3 regions of the Shewanella sediminis HAW-EB3 genome follow, and region 1 is predicted to be linked to each of the others. Evidence: riboswitches for the same ligand, from Rfam matches in the RefSeq annotation. Region 1 holds a riboswitch; each other region holds the start of a gene.
The links. Region 1 has a riboswitch for cobalamin ahead of SSED_RS11315 (TonB-dependent receptor domain-containing protein). Riboswitches for the same ligand answer to the same signal wherever they lie in the genome.
Positions count from the first base shown of each region.

Region 1 (5,184 bases):
TGACCTACTATCTGGAAGGTCGACTGGACTTGATGTTAGATAGCATGAAAACCGGTGCCGTCTTAGTATTTTTGATGCTCGCACTATTTCTGCGCGTCCGTCTCGCATTCTGGGTGATGATGGGACTACCGGTCTGTTTCTTGGGTACCTTGCTATTTATGCCTATGGCCATGATAGATGTTACCGTTAACGTCATCAGCCTGTTCGCCTTTATCTTAGTCTTGGGTATCGTCGTCGATGACGCCATCGTCATGGGCGAGAGTGCCCATGAAGAGTGCGAACAAAGTGGGCAGAGCCTTGATAATGTCATCCGCGGGGTTAAACGCGTTGCCATGCCCGCCACCTTCGGCGTACTGACAACCATAGCCGCATTTTTACCCCTGACGATGGACGATGGTCCCTCCTCCGCCTTCGGTAAAGCTATCGGCTATATCGTTATTCTGTGTCTGATATTTTCATTGGTCGAGTCAAAACTTATCTTGCCGGCCCACCTGGCGCGGATGAAGAAAAAGACCATAGTCAAACCGGGCTCTAAAAATCCGATAGATTGGCTACGAAACGGCGTCAATTTCGTCCAGGGTAAAGTCGACTCAAACCTGAAAAAAATGATCCAGAACGTCTATAGACCCACGCTGACCATGGCAGTCGAGTACCGCTATACGGTTATCATGTTGTTCATCAGCTTCGTACTGATCTGCGCCGGTTTATACGCGGGCGGCATGATACGTTTCATCGGACAGCCTAAGATCCCCCATGACTTCCCACGCGTCACCTTTGAGATGAATGTGGATGCTTCTGAGAAAGCGACGCTATCTGCGGCTTTGGCAATAGAAAAAGCCATCTATAACGTCGATAAGCAGCTCGAAGAGAAATATGGCCAGGGTATGATCTCCGATATGCAGGTCGATCTCGAGGGACGTACCTCGGCAAAAGTAATGACCAAGTTGGTCGACCCTGAGATAAGACCACTCGATACTTTCGAACTGGCGGAGATGTGGCGTAAAGCCATGCCCCTTATCCCGGGAATGAAATCATTCGAAGTTCAGGACAACCTGTTTGGCGGTGGTCGTGACGATGGCGATATCAGTTTCCGTCTCGAAGGAAAAAACGAAGAGCAACTCGTCGCCGCATCGCAGGAGCTTAAGGCAAAACTGAACTCACTCAAGGGGGTTGGTGATGTCAACGACAGTCGACAGTCCAGCGCTAAAGAGGTGCAGTTCGAGCTTAAACCGCAAGCTTATGGTTTGGGGCTTACCTTAGCCAATATCGCCTCACAGGTCGGCAATAGTTTCTATGGCCTGGAAGCACAGCGGATCTTAAGAAACGGTGAAGAGATAAAGGTGATGCTCCGCTACCCTGAAGAGCAGCGTAACTCTATCGCTCAGGTATCCGAGGTATTGATTGTGACGCCTCAAGGCGCCGAGGTACCTCTGTCGGAGGTCGCGAATATCACGGTGACACAAGGTGTGAATGGTATTCGTCGTGAGAACGGTAACCGGACAATTAATGTCTGGGCCTCTGTCGATGCCGATCAAGCCGAGCCATTTAAGCTGGCTCAGGATATCCGCGACAACTTTATGCCTCAGCTATTGAAGAAATACCCGAGAGTGAAGAGTGAAGTCTCGGGCAATATTCAAGAGCAGATGGACAGCGCTAAGACTCAGTTACGTGACTTCATCATATCCTTGCTGATCATCTATAGCTTACTGGCAATACCGCTAAAATCTTATTCACAACCTCTTATGATCATGGCCGTGATCCCATTTGGTGTGATTGGCTCAGTACTCGGTCATATGATTATGGACATCGATCTCAGTGCCCTGTCGCTGTTCGGTATTATTGCTGCGGCGGGTGTGGTGGTGAATGACTCTCTGGTGATGGTCGATTACATCAACAAGTCCAGAGAGTCCGGCATAGCGATGAAAATAGCGGTGCTGGAAGCGGGGTGTCGACGATTCAGAGCCATCATGCTGACCTCTCTGACCACCTTCATCGGTTTGATGCCAATCATGACTGAGACCAGTATGCAGGCCAAGATGGTGATCCCGATGGCAACCTCACTCGCCTTCGGCGTGCTGTTTGCGACGGTGGTTACATTGATGCTGATCCCATGTCTCTATCTTGCTATCGAGGACATTAAGAAACTGTTTGGCAGTAAATCACGAGCCCACCATGAAGCAGATCATGGAATGGAGCCAGAGCTAATCAAATAGAGTAGCTTAAATAAGATTGTTCTAGCCGACATCGGCAAAAGATTAATGGCTCAATACAAAAATGCCGCTCTACATCAGAGCGGCATTTTTTATGAAGGGTAAAACAAATAGTAAAACAATTAGTATACCCGGTCACAATATACTGTTCATTATATAGCCAGAACAGGAGTTAAAGAAAATCCAACCTTTCGACCACATGAACTCAGACCAAAGCTCAGACTAAAACTAAAAGCCGCTTTCGACTTAGTAAGAGAAATGTCGACGGTTAAGAGAAACTCGAAAAGATGCAACCTATTGATGTTTGAGTTAAATTTATCCTATTAAACACTATACGGCAAACCTTAATAAAAAAGACTGTAAGAAGTAACAGTCTTTTTCATTTTAAACTTTGTGTGTGATCTTCGCCATGTTCAAGCTATGTCATTATCGCTATATTCGCATCGACTTAAGGGCGTTAATTTAACTTAATCGGGAACGTGGTGAGACCCCACGGCTGTACCTGCAACTGTAAACAGAGCGAAACATTATTACCACTGGTAAAACCGGGAAGGAATGTTTCTAGATGCTGTGAGCCAGGAAACCGACCCAGAAGAACTATTGACTCAAGCGGGTTTCTTGAGCAAGTAGACGATGCAGGTGTCTGGGTTTTCCCAAAACTTAATATTTCACACCTTTATTATCTATTCGTCATAAGGATGAGTCTTTAAAAAAAGGCTTAACCATGACGCATTTTCCCGCAAATTTCAAACTCAAATAAATAAAGGTTAACCATGAGTTTTAAACTGCGACTCTCAGTACTAACTATCGCGATATGCCAGACATTTTCAGCCGCCGCTACAGCACCAGCCAATCCCGTAGATGATATTATTACGGTAACGGGTGACAGATTTGACAACACTGCGGATCAGCAACTCACCGTTATCAATACCATCGAGAGAGAGGAGATAGCCAGACTCAACCCTAAGTCTGTGGTTGATATGTTAGAAACCTTACCTGGCGTCAGTGTGACCCGCAATGGCGGCGCCGGACAATCCGCTTCCATTAGCATGCGTGGAACAAACACCGATCATGTATTGGTTCTCGTAGACGGTGTTCGTATCGGCTCGGCAACCCTGGGCGCTGTGAGTTTCAACGCCCTCACCCCTGAAAATATTGAACGTATCGAAGTCGTTAAAGGCCCAAGAGCCGCTGTTTGGGGCAGCGACGCCATCGGTGGTGTTATTCAGATTTTCACCCGTAAATTAGAGGGCGGTGAATGGTATGCCTCTGCCGAATATGGCAGTGATGACTATATGCGCGCCAGTGCCGGTGCGGGCGTAAGCCACGGTGACGGCCATACCAGCATCAGCATCAATCGTGAAAAGAGCGATGGATACGATATTAAAAACGATGCAGAAGATGACAATGACGGTTACGACCGTTTGGGCGTGAGCGTTAACGGCCTGCAAAACCTTAATCAGCAATGGCAGCTTACCTGGGCAGGTCAACTGGAGAGCGGTAACTACGAGTATGACAATATGGGTTATTACGGGCCCGGTGTTAATGAGGCCGACTACGATAACTACCTGGTGAACATCGCGGCGCAATATCAAACAGAGAAGTTAACCAGCAAGTTGGCCCTTGGTCAATCACGGGATAAGAATGAGAACTTTCGCGCAGAAGACCCGAGTTTAGGCGTCAATTTATATGAAACGACCCGTGATCAGCTCAACTGGAGTAACCGATACACGGCAAACGATGACCTGACCTTCATTGGCGGCGTCGACTGGTCGAAGGAATCTATCGAGGGTGACTATGCCGTCGACGAGCGCGATCTACTTGGCATCTATGGCCTGGCACGCTACCAAATTGGCAAACTCTTGATGGAAGGAGTTATTCGCTACGACGATGTTGAAAATATCGATAGCGAAACCTCATATAACGCGAGTCTGGCCTATCAATTCAATGACCAATGGCGTGTTACTGCCAGTTCAGGAACAGGCTTCAAGGCCCCAAGTTTCAATGACCTCTATTGGCCAGATTCAGGTAATCCGGAGCTGGTATCTGAGACATCCGAAAATCTGGATCTCACCATCAGCTATACCGGCGATTACCTGCGTGGTTACTTGAGTATCTACCAAAACAAGATTGATAACCTGATCCAGTGGGCCCCTACAGGTGAGAAAGATGATTATGGCTACGATATCTGGAAACCGGACAATATTGAAGATGCCGAGATAACCGGAGTAGAACTCTCCCTTAACTACAGCACCTGGGATATTGAACATCAGCTGGGTTACAGCTACATCGACGCGGTAGATGGGGAAAGTGACGAACAGTTAGTGGGCCGAAGCGAACATGAGTTTGATTATGCGCTCAGCTATACCTGGTCTGAGTTCGATCTGCTGGTTAACTATCACTATCAGGGCGAGCGTAACGCCGGCGATTATGACTATGACGGCGTGACTGACTTCCTGGATGCCTACCATCAGGTCGACATGAGTATCGGTTATAAGCTTGCCGAAGCATGGCAACTCAGGTTGAAGGCCAATAACCTGCTCGATGAAGAGATCATCTCAGATCGTAACTACTTCAGCCCCGGCCGCCAACTGTTTTTAAGCGTGAGCTACCAGGCTTTTTAACCTTAGATAGCAGCAAATTGCGTCGGCATTGCCGGCGCAACATTGGATACCCTAGTAATGCCAACAAAATTTCAGTCTAACTCTCACATGGAAGTTAATCACCTGAGTTGGGCAACTTCATCTAAGAAGGTGCTCGACGACTTAAGCTTCACCATCGAAAGAGGCGATTTTGTCGGCATCTTGGGACCCAATGGTGTTGGAAAATCATCCTTGTTGCGCTGCATGTATAAGTACATGAGTCCCGATAGTGGCAAGGTATTCCTTAATAACCAAAATATCGACTCGATTTCACATCGGGAGTTCGCCTCGAAAGTCGCCGTGGTGTTACAACACACCCATGTAGGCTTCTC
Region 1 is NC_009831.1:2,616,482-2,621,665, reverse strand. It holds gene SSED_RS11320 (efflux RND transporter permease subunit) at 1-2,213, shown strand, start outside; cobalamin riboswitch at 2,646-2,816, shown strand; gene SSED_RS11315 (TonB-dependent receptor domain-containing protein) at 2,984-4,834, shown strand; gene SSED_RS11310 (ABC transporter ATP-binding protein) at 4,892-5,184, shown strand, end outside.

Region 2 (5,184 bases), 1.7 Mb from region 1:
CCCTGATAGCACCCGTTACGGTTTGTGCCGGCTTAGGTATTTTGGTTCTCGATCTCACTAAGCCCTTCGATTTTTGGAAGATCCTGGTTTTTTACAACTCCACTTCGGTCATGTCCATGGGTGTGCTGGTATTGATGGTCTATCAGCTGATGTTATTTGCCTGGATAGGCGCCATATTTAGTACGCCTGTCGTGCAATGGTGTGAAGGGCGTGAGGGACGGTGGAGTCTGCTCACAAGCAGCTTGATAAAATTGCAGCAATGGGAAGATGTGATCACAGGGATACTACTTATATTATCTCTGTCATTAGGCGCCTATACCGGATTCCTGCTGTCGGCCCTAATCGGCTTCCCTCTGCTCAATAACCCGGTTTTGCCTGTCTTGTTCCTGGTATCGGGCCTCAGCTCAGGCGCCGCAGCCACTCTGCTAGTTGGTGTGTTGCTCAAGGGGAATCCGAATGGCACTGAGGTGCGCTTTATCCATGGGATTGAGATCCCCATGATACTCATTGAGATGGCGATACTCTTTACCTTCTTCGCCGGTCTTATCTTGTCGGGTGGGCAGAGCCAGGTCGCGGCATTAGATGCGTTGGGTGAAGGCTTCTGGGGCTGGATCTTCTGGGGAGGCGTGGTTGGCTTAGGTTTGACGCTGCCACTGGCGTTTAACTTATGGATGAAGGTCTCTGCCGATAGAAAATTTGCCTATGTCGCGGTAACGGCCAGTTTTAGTTTAGTGGGTGTGTTATTGCTGCGTAATTTTATTCTCTATACCGGCCAGATGACGGGGACCTAGTTATAGGGTGCTGTTAAAGAGTTAGCTAAGAACTGAGTTAAGGAACGAGTTAGTTCTTAGGAACGCTTTAGATATTTATAGTTTCTCAGAAGAGGCAAGGAGAGTCGTTTCCCTTGCCTCTGTTTTTGTTGAGCCCCCTATCATCTCTGTTTAAATTTATTCATGTAAACCTCTTTGCGTATTTTTTATGCTGAGGTAATATCGAATGGATAGACTAATCAAGGATGATAAGTATGAAAGCTCTCAACACACTACCTCTCTGTACACGCCATTGGCAGTCAATAAAGTCACTGCAAGCCCAGTTTAAAACGGCTCAGTTCTCTACATCGATCATTGCCACATCCGCTTCTGTTATTACTGCCGCTATTACTGCTGTCGTTATCGCTGCTTACCTGTTTCCCCATGCGGCTCATGGGCAGGCATTAATCCTGGATGATTTTCTCGATGACGCCGAGATTAACCCTATTGGTATAAGTCATAAACTCCCCATTTTCAGTCAAGAGGTGAGCTTTAACCTGCCCGGTGAGTGGAAATTGGCGTTTAATAAGCAACAAGCCGGTATGTACGCCGCCGAGTTCGTTCCATCGGGCCAGCAGTTAAGGGCCTGGTCTTCGTTGTTCTGTGTGCAGGGCTTTGAAGGCTTGAGTGAAAATATTGAGCCAGAAGCGTTTCTGGATTCGTTGGCAACCGCCTACGCAGAAACCTGTGAGGGCGAAGTAATTTATAACAAGCTAGGTGAGACTGAGGTCGATAGCCTCGAGGGATTCAGTGCCATTTTAGGCTGTACCCGCATGCCCGATACCCATAAGGCAACCCGCTTAACAGCTAACGGCAAGACTTCGGTGCCGCAGGGAGAGATAGGTCATTACACCGCGATCTCCGGGGTGGACGATCTCTATCTGCTGCATCAATCCAAACGTGGCGATCTGTTCAGTGTAGATAATCCGCCCCTGGAGTCGTTAAATCACCGGGAATTTATGTCGGCTATCTCTCCTCTAAGACTCAGCCGCTGATAGATTTTGGATGGGGAATTTATTGTTCCTCGCAAATATTAGACATTTATACGTATAGACGTCTATAATGCGGCCAATCGTGATCCGGCTATTAATCCGGAGGCGTTTTTAAGCAGATCGATAACAAGATTTATGCTGTCAATCTTTTGTGGTGCCTGCTCTGTCTTTAAGCTTTAACAGCTTAATTAGAGAGTTGGGATAATCGGGAAGCCTGTGAAAATCTGGCACTGCCCCCGCAACGGTGAAAGGTGAAAGTGAGGTGCGCCTATCTATTACAGAATGTAATGGCAGGGTGTTAGAAAAGCCTCTACTTGCTCGGAAAGATCTACCAATCTTACCGAATAGCCTCAGTCCGGAGACCGGCCCATTAGATGATTTTGAGATTTCGGCGGGCAGATCTCGAGATGCGATAGGGTGATTGAATTCAGTGAACTGAACTTGGCCTCGTCGTGACATCTTTGCCCCGTTTTCCTTTCAGGAGTTAAAGGTAAAATGGGTACTCAAGCTAGACAATCAAACAAATTATCAAAATTAGCCATGCTAATCGGCAGTGCTCTGGCTCTGTCTGCGTCGTCGTCCGTGACGTTTGCGGCCGATTCATCTCAAACAGATTCTGGTGTGACTAACACAGTCGATGAGGTTATTACCGTTATCGGTCGCAGTGAAAATACGCCACTGAATATTGCCGCCAATGTGAACATTATCGATGCGGCGGCCATCGAGATGAGCGGTGCGACGACACTGACCGAAGTACTGCGTGGCCAGAGTGGCATACAGATCTCGGACTCGAATTCCGGCGCCGTTTTCGCTATGCGTGGTTTCAGTGCTGGTCAGGCCGCAAACAACACCCTCTTGCTTGTCGATGGACGTCGTTTGAATAATATCGATATCGCGGCGCCAAGCATCAATGCCATCCCACTCAATCAGATAGAGCGCGTCGAGATACTGTCGGGCAGTGCCGGTGTACTCTACGGCGATCAGGCGGTGGGCGGTGTGATTAATATCATCACCAAGGCGCCAAACAGCGCGGGCGGCGGCATTCAAGTGTCTGGAGGCAGCTTCGATACCTATGAAGGTAAAGGTGATATCTCGGGTGCCATCAGTAATACCTGGCGTTACTACGCTGCGGCCAGCTATAACCAAGGTGATAACTATCGTGAGCACAATGCCAACAAGACCTCGTCTGTATTAGGTCGACTTCAATATCAAACCGAGTCGGATAACTTCTTCGTTGAGACCAGCTACTACGATAACGATCGTGAGATGGCGGGGTCATTGACCAAAGAGCAGATTAAAGATAATCCACGTCAGGTTAATCCATTTAATAAAGATGACTATCAGCATGAGATGACAACGGCTATTCGCACGGGTTATCAGCATCAACTCACCGATGCCTGGTCGTTAGGTGCGGATATCAACTATACCGATACTCAGGTGACCGGGATCAGTTGGGGTTCGCCAAGTAAGAATAAACGCTCTTTCCTCGAGTTCACTCCGAAAGCGGTAGCGAATATTACGACAGAAAAAGGCGACTTGAATATCGTTACCGGTATCGACCTGAGCCGGGGGGAATCTGAGTTTGATTGGGGACGAAGTAATGTGCAGAAGGTGGCTAGCGCCTATGCTCAAGCCAGTGTGCCGTTAACTCAAAGCCTGAGTTATGTAGTGGGTGGTCGTTACTCCGAGGTGACTGACGATCTTGTCGATGGTGACGTTTACCCTCAGGGCATAGAGCTTGATCAGGATGCGCATGCGTTCGAGTTGGGCTTGAACTATCGTCCGGGCACTTCACACAGATTCTATCTTCGCGCCGATGACAACTTCCGTTTCGCTAAGGTCGATGAGCAGGCTTATACCTCACCGGGTGTGATGGGTCTTAAGCCGCAGACGGGTCGTTCATATGAGGCGGGTTGGGATTGGTCTCCTGCGAGCCACACATTGCGCTTAAGCCTGTATCGTTTGGACTTAGAGGATGAGATTGTATTTGACCCGAGTGCTGAGACCCCTGATGGTGGCAAATTTCCTGGTGCCAACGTGAACGCCGATGCATCGCGCCGTTATGGCTCGAGTCTGGATTGGGACTGGCAGATCACTAAGATGGTGCAACTGGGTCTGGAGTACAACTATATCGACGCCGAGTTTACCGAAGGAGTAAATGAAGGCAATCAGCTCTCCTGGGTCGCCGAGCACTCCGGCCGTGGTTACTTCAGTATAGATGCTAACCAGAACTGGCAGGTGTTTACCGAGCTGTTATACACCGGAGAGCGTTTCATCGAAGGCGATAACGGTAATGCTGACCCTAAGCTGGAGTCATACTGGTTAACTAATTTAGCGATTAACTACACCCGTGATGCCTGGCTTGCCAGCTTCCGCGTCGATAACCTGTTCGATGAGCAATATGTCAGTGCCGGTTACTACAGTAGTTGGGGGAATGGCTATTATGCGGGTACCGGACGTGCCCTACGTCTGACGGCAAGCTATCGCTTTTAAGGTATGAGCCAGACTTTAGGTCCTAGTACCTTACCTTTTAGCCGGACCTTAGGTCTGGCTTTTTTTATGTGCTAAATTTGAGCTACGAGCTAGGATATTTTCCATGTAGGAGCGGCTTTAGCCGCGATTGTTTAAGAGCTACGAGCTACTCGATGCTCGCGACTTTCTTTGCTCTATCTTGAACTTAAAACTTACCGCTCAGAACATACGACCAGAGGAGAGAGGATGAAATCACTGTTAGCCATATTGCTCCCGATAGCTTTACTCCTGCTATCGGCTTGCTCTGGCCCTAAACTTGAGCCGCTTTCGTCTGATGCCGAGATCTGGGCATTTGGAGATAGCCTGACCTATGGCAAGGGGGCGGCGAGGGGGCAAGATTACCCTACGATGTTGGCTGAGCTCTCACAAAAGCGGGTGATCAATGCCGGGGTATCCGGCGAGACCACCACACAAGGGCTGGATAGGCTGACGCAGCTCTTAGAATACGATTCACCGGATCTGCTGATCTTGATGGAAGGCGGTAACGACTTTTTGCGTAACCAGGATATTGGCCAGACTAAGGCTAATCTGGCGCAGATGATTGAGCTGGCCCAGAGACGATCGATCCCTGTGGTGCTGGTGGCCGTGCCCCGGAAGAGTATCTTTCTCTCTCCGGCAGCAATCTACAGTGAGCTGGCCGAAACCTATGGGGTGATCTTGATAGAAGATGAGTTAACGGATCTATTGAAAACAGCATCGATGAAGTCAGATACGATTCACCTTAACGGGGCGGGTTACAGGGCTTTAGCCGAAGTGATACACCGTCGCCTTATTCAGGTTGAAGCCCTGTAAACTCATAGGCTTATACCCGGTTGATATTGAACGGGAGAGAAGAGTGGCGCAATAAAATC
Region 2 is NC_009831.1:4,337,423-4,342,606, reverse strand. It holds gene nrfD (cytochrome c nitrite reductase subunit NrfD) at 1-791, shown strand, start outside; gene SSED_RS18640 (hypothetical protein) at 1,025-1,804, shown strand; cobalamin riboswitch at 1,937-2,188, shown strand; gene SSED_RS18630 (TonB-dependent receptor) at 2,297-4,294, shown strand; gene SSED_RS18625 (arylesterase) at 4,520-5,125, shown strand.
Region 2: linked by a shared signal. The riboswitch ahead of SSED_RS18630 (TonB-dependent receptor) and the one ahead of SSED_RS11315 (TonB-dependent receptor domain-containing protein) in region 1 are both predicted to bind cobalamin.

Region 3 (5,184 bases), 1.9 Mb from region 1:
AAAAATCAGAGATGATTGGGTATTACTGGATTATCGCGATGATGGTATCGGACTCGATGAAGAGGGAGTGAAGAGTCTGTTCGACCCTTTCTATACGACAAAGCGTAATCAGGGGGGCAGCGGTTTGGGGACCCATCTTGTGTACAATTTGGTCACGCAAAAACTCAGGGGCGAAGTTGAGATTGAGACCTCACCCAATCAGGGACTCTGTTATCACATACGTTTCCCAAGGAACCTACAGAAGCTTGAGCGGGATCTGGGTGAGCATATTTAGCCGTGAGTGGTTTGTGGCTTTCAATGGAGGCCTGGGGAGAGGTTGGGGGTGGTGATAGGTAAAGCTATTCTCTCCGCCTCGAAAAGACGGTATAAATAGGTGAGCCTGACCTATTGCCGATAACAGCCTGGATAGAAAAATATTATGAGTAGCAGTGAAGCCCATCACGAGCACGAAGCAACTCTCGAAGCAGAACGTGAGGAGCTGGAGCAAACAACGCCTAATCCGGGGATCACCACGACCTTCTACCTTATGCGTCATGGTGAGTGTGAGGGAGGACAGATCCTGAGGGGACATACGGATGTCTCCTTGAGTGAGAATGGCCGTAAGCAGATGTTTGATGCCGTCGAAGCCGCGGATATTAGTTTCGATCACATTATCAGCTCCCCCCTGCGTCGCTGTTGTGAATTTGCCCTCAGGCTCTACCTGAAAAGAGAGGTGCCGCTTAAACTCGAAGACGGTTTCAAGGAGATGAACTTTGGTGATTGGGACGGAGAAACATTAGAGAGCCTGTATCAGAACTGCGCGGGGCCTATCGAAGCCTATTGGAAGAACCCGTGGGCGAGCACGCCGCCTGATGGAGAGACGATGCTGGATTTCGAGGCCAGAATCGATCGCGCCTGGGAGTCGATACTCAATCAACACCGGGGTCAATCTCTGCTGCTGGTGACCCATGCGGGGGTCATACGCCACCTGATGGCCAGTGCATTGGGGGTTAGCGGGGTCGCGGGGTTTTATACTCAACTGAGCCTGGCCTACGCGGCGATAGTGAAAATCACTGTCTATACCACGGCCCAAGGGACACACTTTCCTCAGCTTCACTGGGGGTAAACTGTTCTAGGTTCTAGGTTCTAGGTTCTAGGTTCTAGGTTCTAGGTTCTAGGTTCTAGGTTCTAGGTTCTAGGTTCTGGCGTGATATGACCGCGGGTTAGGAGACTGGGGACGCACTCGTATCTGCCTCAACTGCACCGGAATTCATCTTAATCAGAGTGGCGAGCCTTTCCTGTGCCCCTTTCTTGTGCAAGAGTAATACCAATCAGTATAAGAAAGTGATCTACTCAGAGCTATTTTGGGCAAACTAATTCGAGGCGGATAACTGATGTAATGGTGCTCCCTTTCGAAGTTATTCAACGAAGAAGTAGGCAGCCCAAAAAGCTCCTAAAAGGCGAGTTTTAGCGCATCTGATGCTGTGTTAACGAGCTTAAACGTAGAATAACTATGCTCTTCACTCGTTGCCTTGCCTCAGAAACGCTAAACTCTCGCTGAGCGATCACATCTTTATACTGATTGGTATAAAATTGAGAACCATGATTTTTCACCTCTGTCAGGCGTCGGGCTTTGCCTTAATTCATAAAAGCGGCATAATAACCGCTCTCAGACACTCTTCACTCTTAAGCCTGCTCTTGAAACATGAGCTTGGAACATAAGCTTTAAACATTGGCTGTTAAGTGGGTGGAGAGGATCGCAAAATCAGGTGTTGAGAGCCACTGTCGAAAGATGGGGGTAACTCAAACTTAAAAGGGAACCGGGAGCTTTAGTGAATCGAAAGCATAAGCCCGGACTGTGCCCGCAACTGTGAGTGTTTTGAAGAAGCCGAGAGGTTCTAGGTTCTAGGTTCTAAGTCCTAGAAACTTCTTCAAACCATGAGTCAGGATACCTGCCTAATTTTGTCGCTAAAGAACTTGAGCGGGTAACTCGAGGGGAAGTGTCATGCTATCTTTTTTTAGCTTTTTTGCTGGTTTATTCACCGCTTTGTCCTGCTCTATTAATTCACGAAAGCCAGCTCGTGCAATACCGTCATGCCTTGAGTTTATGCGGTATGCTTCGCGTCGTGTATTCCACTCCTCTCCTGTTTTTTCATATAAACCGGCAAAACCGGCTAATTCATTTGAGTTAGCTAAATCATATAAGACATTTCAGTCAATGTTGTTGGCGGTGAGGTTATCGGCTTGAAATCATGGCGTAAAAAAACCTCTACTCTTGATAACATGAGTGGGGATAAAAACAGTGGTGATAAAGAGCATCGCGATGAAATGCATAGCGTTAACAAGGCGTGTGCGTTAGCGGTCAGCGACCTTAGGTGGCATGCCGATGACCGGGCGATTCTATCCGATATAAGCTTTTCATTAGCCAAGGGTGAGATGTTAGGCATCATAGGGCCAAACGGTGCGGGGAAATCCAGCCTGCTGCGGTGTCTATATCGTTATATTAAGCCGGATAACGGAACGATTAGCCTATTTGGGCAAAATACTTCTCACTTCTCTGCAAAAGAGTTTGCCAGACAAGTTGCGGTGGTACTGCAAGACACTCCCCATCACTTTGAGTTAACCACTGAACAACTGGTTGCTATCGGATTAACTCCTCACAAGGGGCCGTTCGATCTCACGACCTCTGCGGATAGAAGACTCGTTGCGGATGCGTTAGAAAAAGTGGGGCTAACCCATAAGGCCGGCCAAGTCTATGAGCACCTCTCCGGCGGCGAAAAGCAGCGGGCGCTGATCGCCAGAGCGATAGTACAACAGCCTAAGCTGCTTATCTTGGATGAACCCACTAACCATTTAGATATTCGTTATCAGATCCAGGTCATGGAGTTGCTTCGTGAGATTGGGATCTCGGTGATCACCTCTATTCATGATCTGAATTTAGCCAGTGCCATGTGCGATCAGCTGTTACTCCTCGATGATGGCCGCTCTGTCGCTCATGGGACGCCTAAGTCTGTGCTCACCGAGGCGCGTATCAGCGAGGTATTCGGTGTGTGTTGCAGTACGCAGCCTCACCCTCAGCATGGTAACCCTCAGATCAGCTATTTCTATGGCTACTCTCATGGCGACAACGCTAATGATAAGAACGCGCATGATGAGAACATGAGTGCAGGTATGAGTCACTGGAACAGCACGGAAAGGCATAAACAAGATGAAGACTAGCCCGATTAATTCAGCCTCGACTTCTACCAAAGGACGAGTCGATATCGGCCATAAATGGGTGGTGCCGGGATTGTCGCTATTGAGTCTGATAACCCTGCTGGCCGCAGCCAGCTTTGGCGCCGCCAATATCTCATTCAGTGATGTGATTAATGTTGTATTACATAACACCTTTGGTACGGCCATTTTTGGTATGACAGAGGTGTCAGGCATCGCCGAGCGTATCGTTATGGAGTTGAGATTCCCCCGCATTTTGTTGGCCTTTATTGCCGGAGCCGGGCTCTCTGTTGCGGGTAGTGTGTTGCAAACGGTGACGCGTAATCCGCTGGCCGATCCATATCTGTTCGGCATCTCATCGGGCGCCTCATTTGGTGCCGTGATGGTCATTACGTTTTTCACAGGCTCAAGCGTGGGGGCAGCCTCAGGGCTATCTGCTGGTTCAGGGCTTTTTACCGGCTCAGGGCTGTTCGAGCTGCTTAGTTGGATAAGTCTGCCACTGGGTGCGTTCCTCGGGGCCGGGGTGTCGGTGCTCATGGTGTTGAGCTTATGCGGACGCAATATGAGTAGTCAGATTGAACGCATGTTGCTTTCCGGTGTGGCGATCTCATTCATGTTCGGCGCGTTAACCAGTTTGCTGCTCTATTTTTCCAGTCCTCAGGCGGCCGCGTCTGTGCTGTTTTGGAGTCTTGGAAGCTTCGCAAAAGCGAGTTGGGAGGGTTTGTTATTTCCGGCCGTCGTTGTCTGTGCTGCTACCGGGATCATCTTGTTGTTTAAGCGTCAGATAATGGCGATGCGGGCCGGTGATGAAACAGCCCATACCTTAGGCATCAATGTCAGTCGGTTGCGACTGCAGATGTTACTGCTCTGCTCCCTCATTACGGCCATCTTAGTCGCTAACTGTGGTGGTATCGGCTTTGTGGGCTTAATGATCCCCCATACGGTACGCATGCTCTTTCCGGGACGATTCCCGCTAATTACGACCGCCTTAGTCGGTGGCCTGTTTATGGTATGGATTGATGTCTTGGCGAGAACTCTGCTGAGCAGTCAGGAGTTACCCGTAGGCATCATCACCGCCGTCATAGGCAGTATCTTCTTCCTGTTTATCCTGGGCAGCAGAAGGTAGGAGCGGCTCGTAGAGGCAGCTACGAGTCTCGGGCTGCGAGCTACGAGGTTTGACATTCTCCATGTAGGAGCGGCTTTAGCCGCGAAGCTTTTGGGCTCCGAGGTTCGAGTTACGAGGTTCTAGCTACAGGCGTTATTGCTGGAGTGCGACATTCTCCATGTAGGAGCGGCTTTAGCCGCGAATGTTTAAATAAAAAATAACGCAAAACAAAAAATATTTAGGGTATATAGATGTTTAATATCAGTCCGGCAAATCATGAGTTTGATGATGAGATTCAAAGTAAAATCGACAATAAAACCAAACCCTTGGGAGCGCTCGGAGAATTAGAAAATTTAGCTAAACAGTTGGCTCTGGTATTAGGAAAAGATAAGCCTGAGATCATTAACCCTAAGCTATTGGTTTTTGCGGCGGATCATGGAATCGCCTCATCCGGTGTTTCAATTGCTCCAAGTGAAGTGACTACACAGATGGTGATGAACTTTGTCGCCGGTGGCGCAGCCATCAATGTCTTCTGTCGCCAGGTCGGCTTGGATATGGAGGTGATCGATTGTGGCATTCTTCAGCCATTAGAGGGCGTCGAAGGGGTTATCGACCAGAGACTGGGTGCAGGAACGGGAGCGATCCACAAGCAAGCGGCAATGACATTGGGAGCCGTCAAGCAAGGGCTGGAGATGGCGCGAACACGCATAGAACTTCACCATCAGCAAGGCTGTAACCTTATCGCATTAGGGGAGATGGGCATAGGAAACACCTCTTCTGCTGCGGCCATCATGGCCACTGTCATGGGGATGAAGGGTGTCGATTGTGTCGGACGAGGCACCGGAATCGATGCCGCTACCCTTAAGCGTAAGCAGATGCTGGTGGAG
Region 3 is NC_009831.1:4,541,822-4,547,005, reverse strand. It holds gene SSED_RS19540 (ATP-binding protein) at 1-274, shown strand, start outside; gene SSED_RS19535 (histidine phosphatase family protein) at 419-1,105, shown strand; cobalamin riboswitch at 1,731-1,953, shown strand; gene SSED_RS19530 (ABC transporter ATP-binding protein) at 2,308-3,198, shown strand; gene SSED_RS19525 (FecCD family ABC transporter permease) at 3,188-4,318, shown strand; gene cobT (nicotinate-nucleotide--dimethylbenzimidazole phosphoribosyltransferase) at 4,549-5,184, shown strand, end outside.
Region 3: linked by a shared signal. The riboswitch ahead of SSED_RS19530 (ABC transporter ATP-binding protein) and the one ahead of SSED_RS11315 (TonB-dependent receptor domain-containing protein) in region 1 are both predicted to bind cobalamin.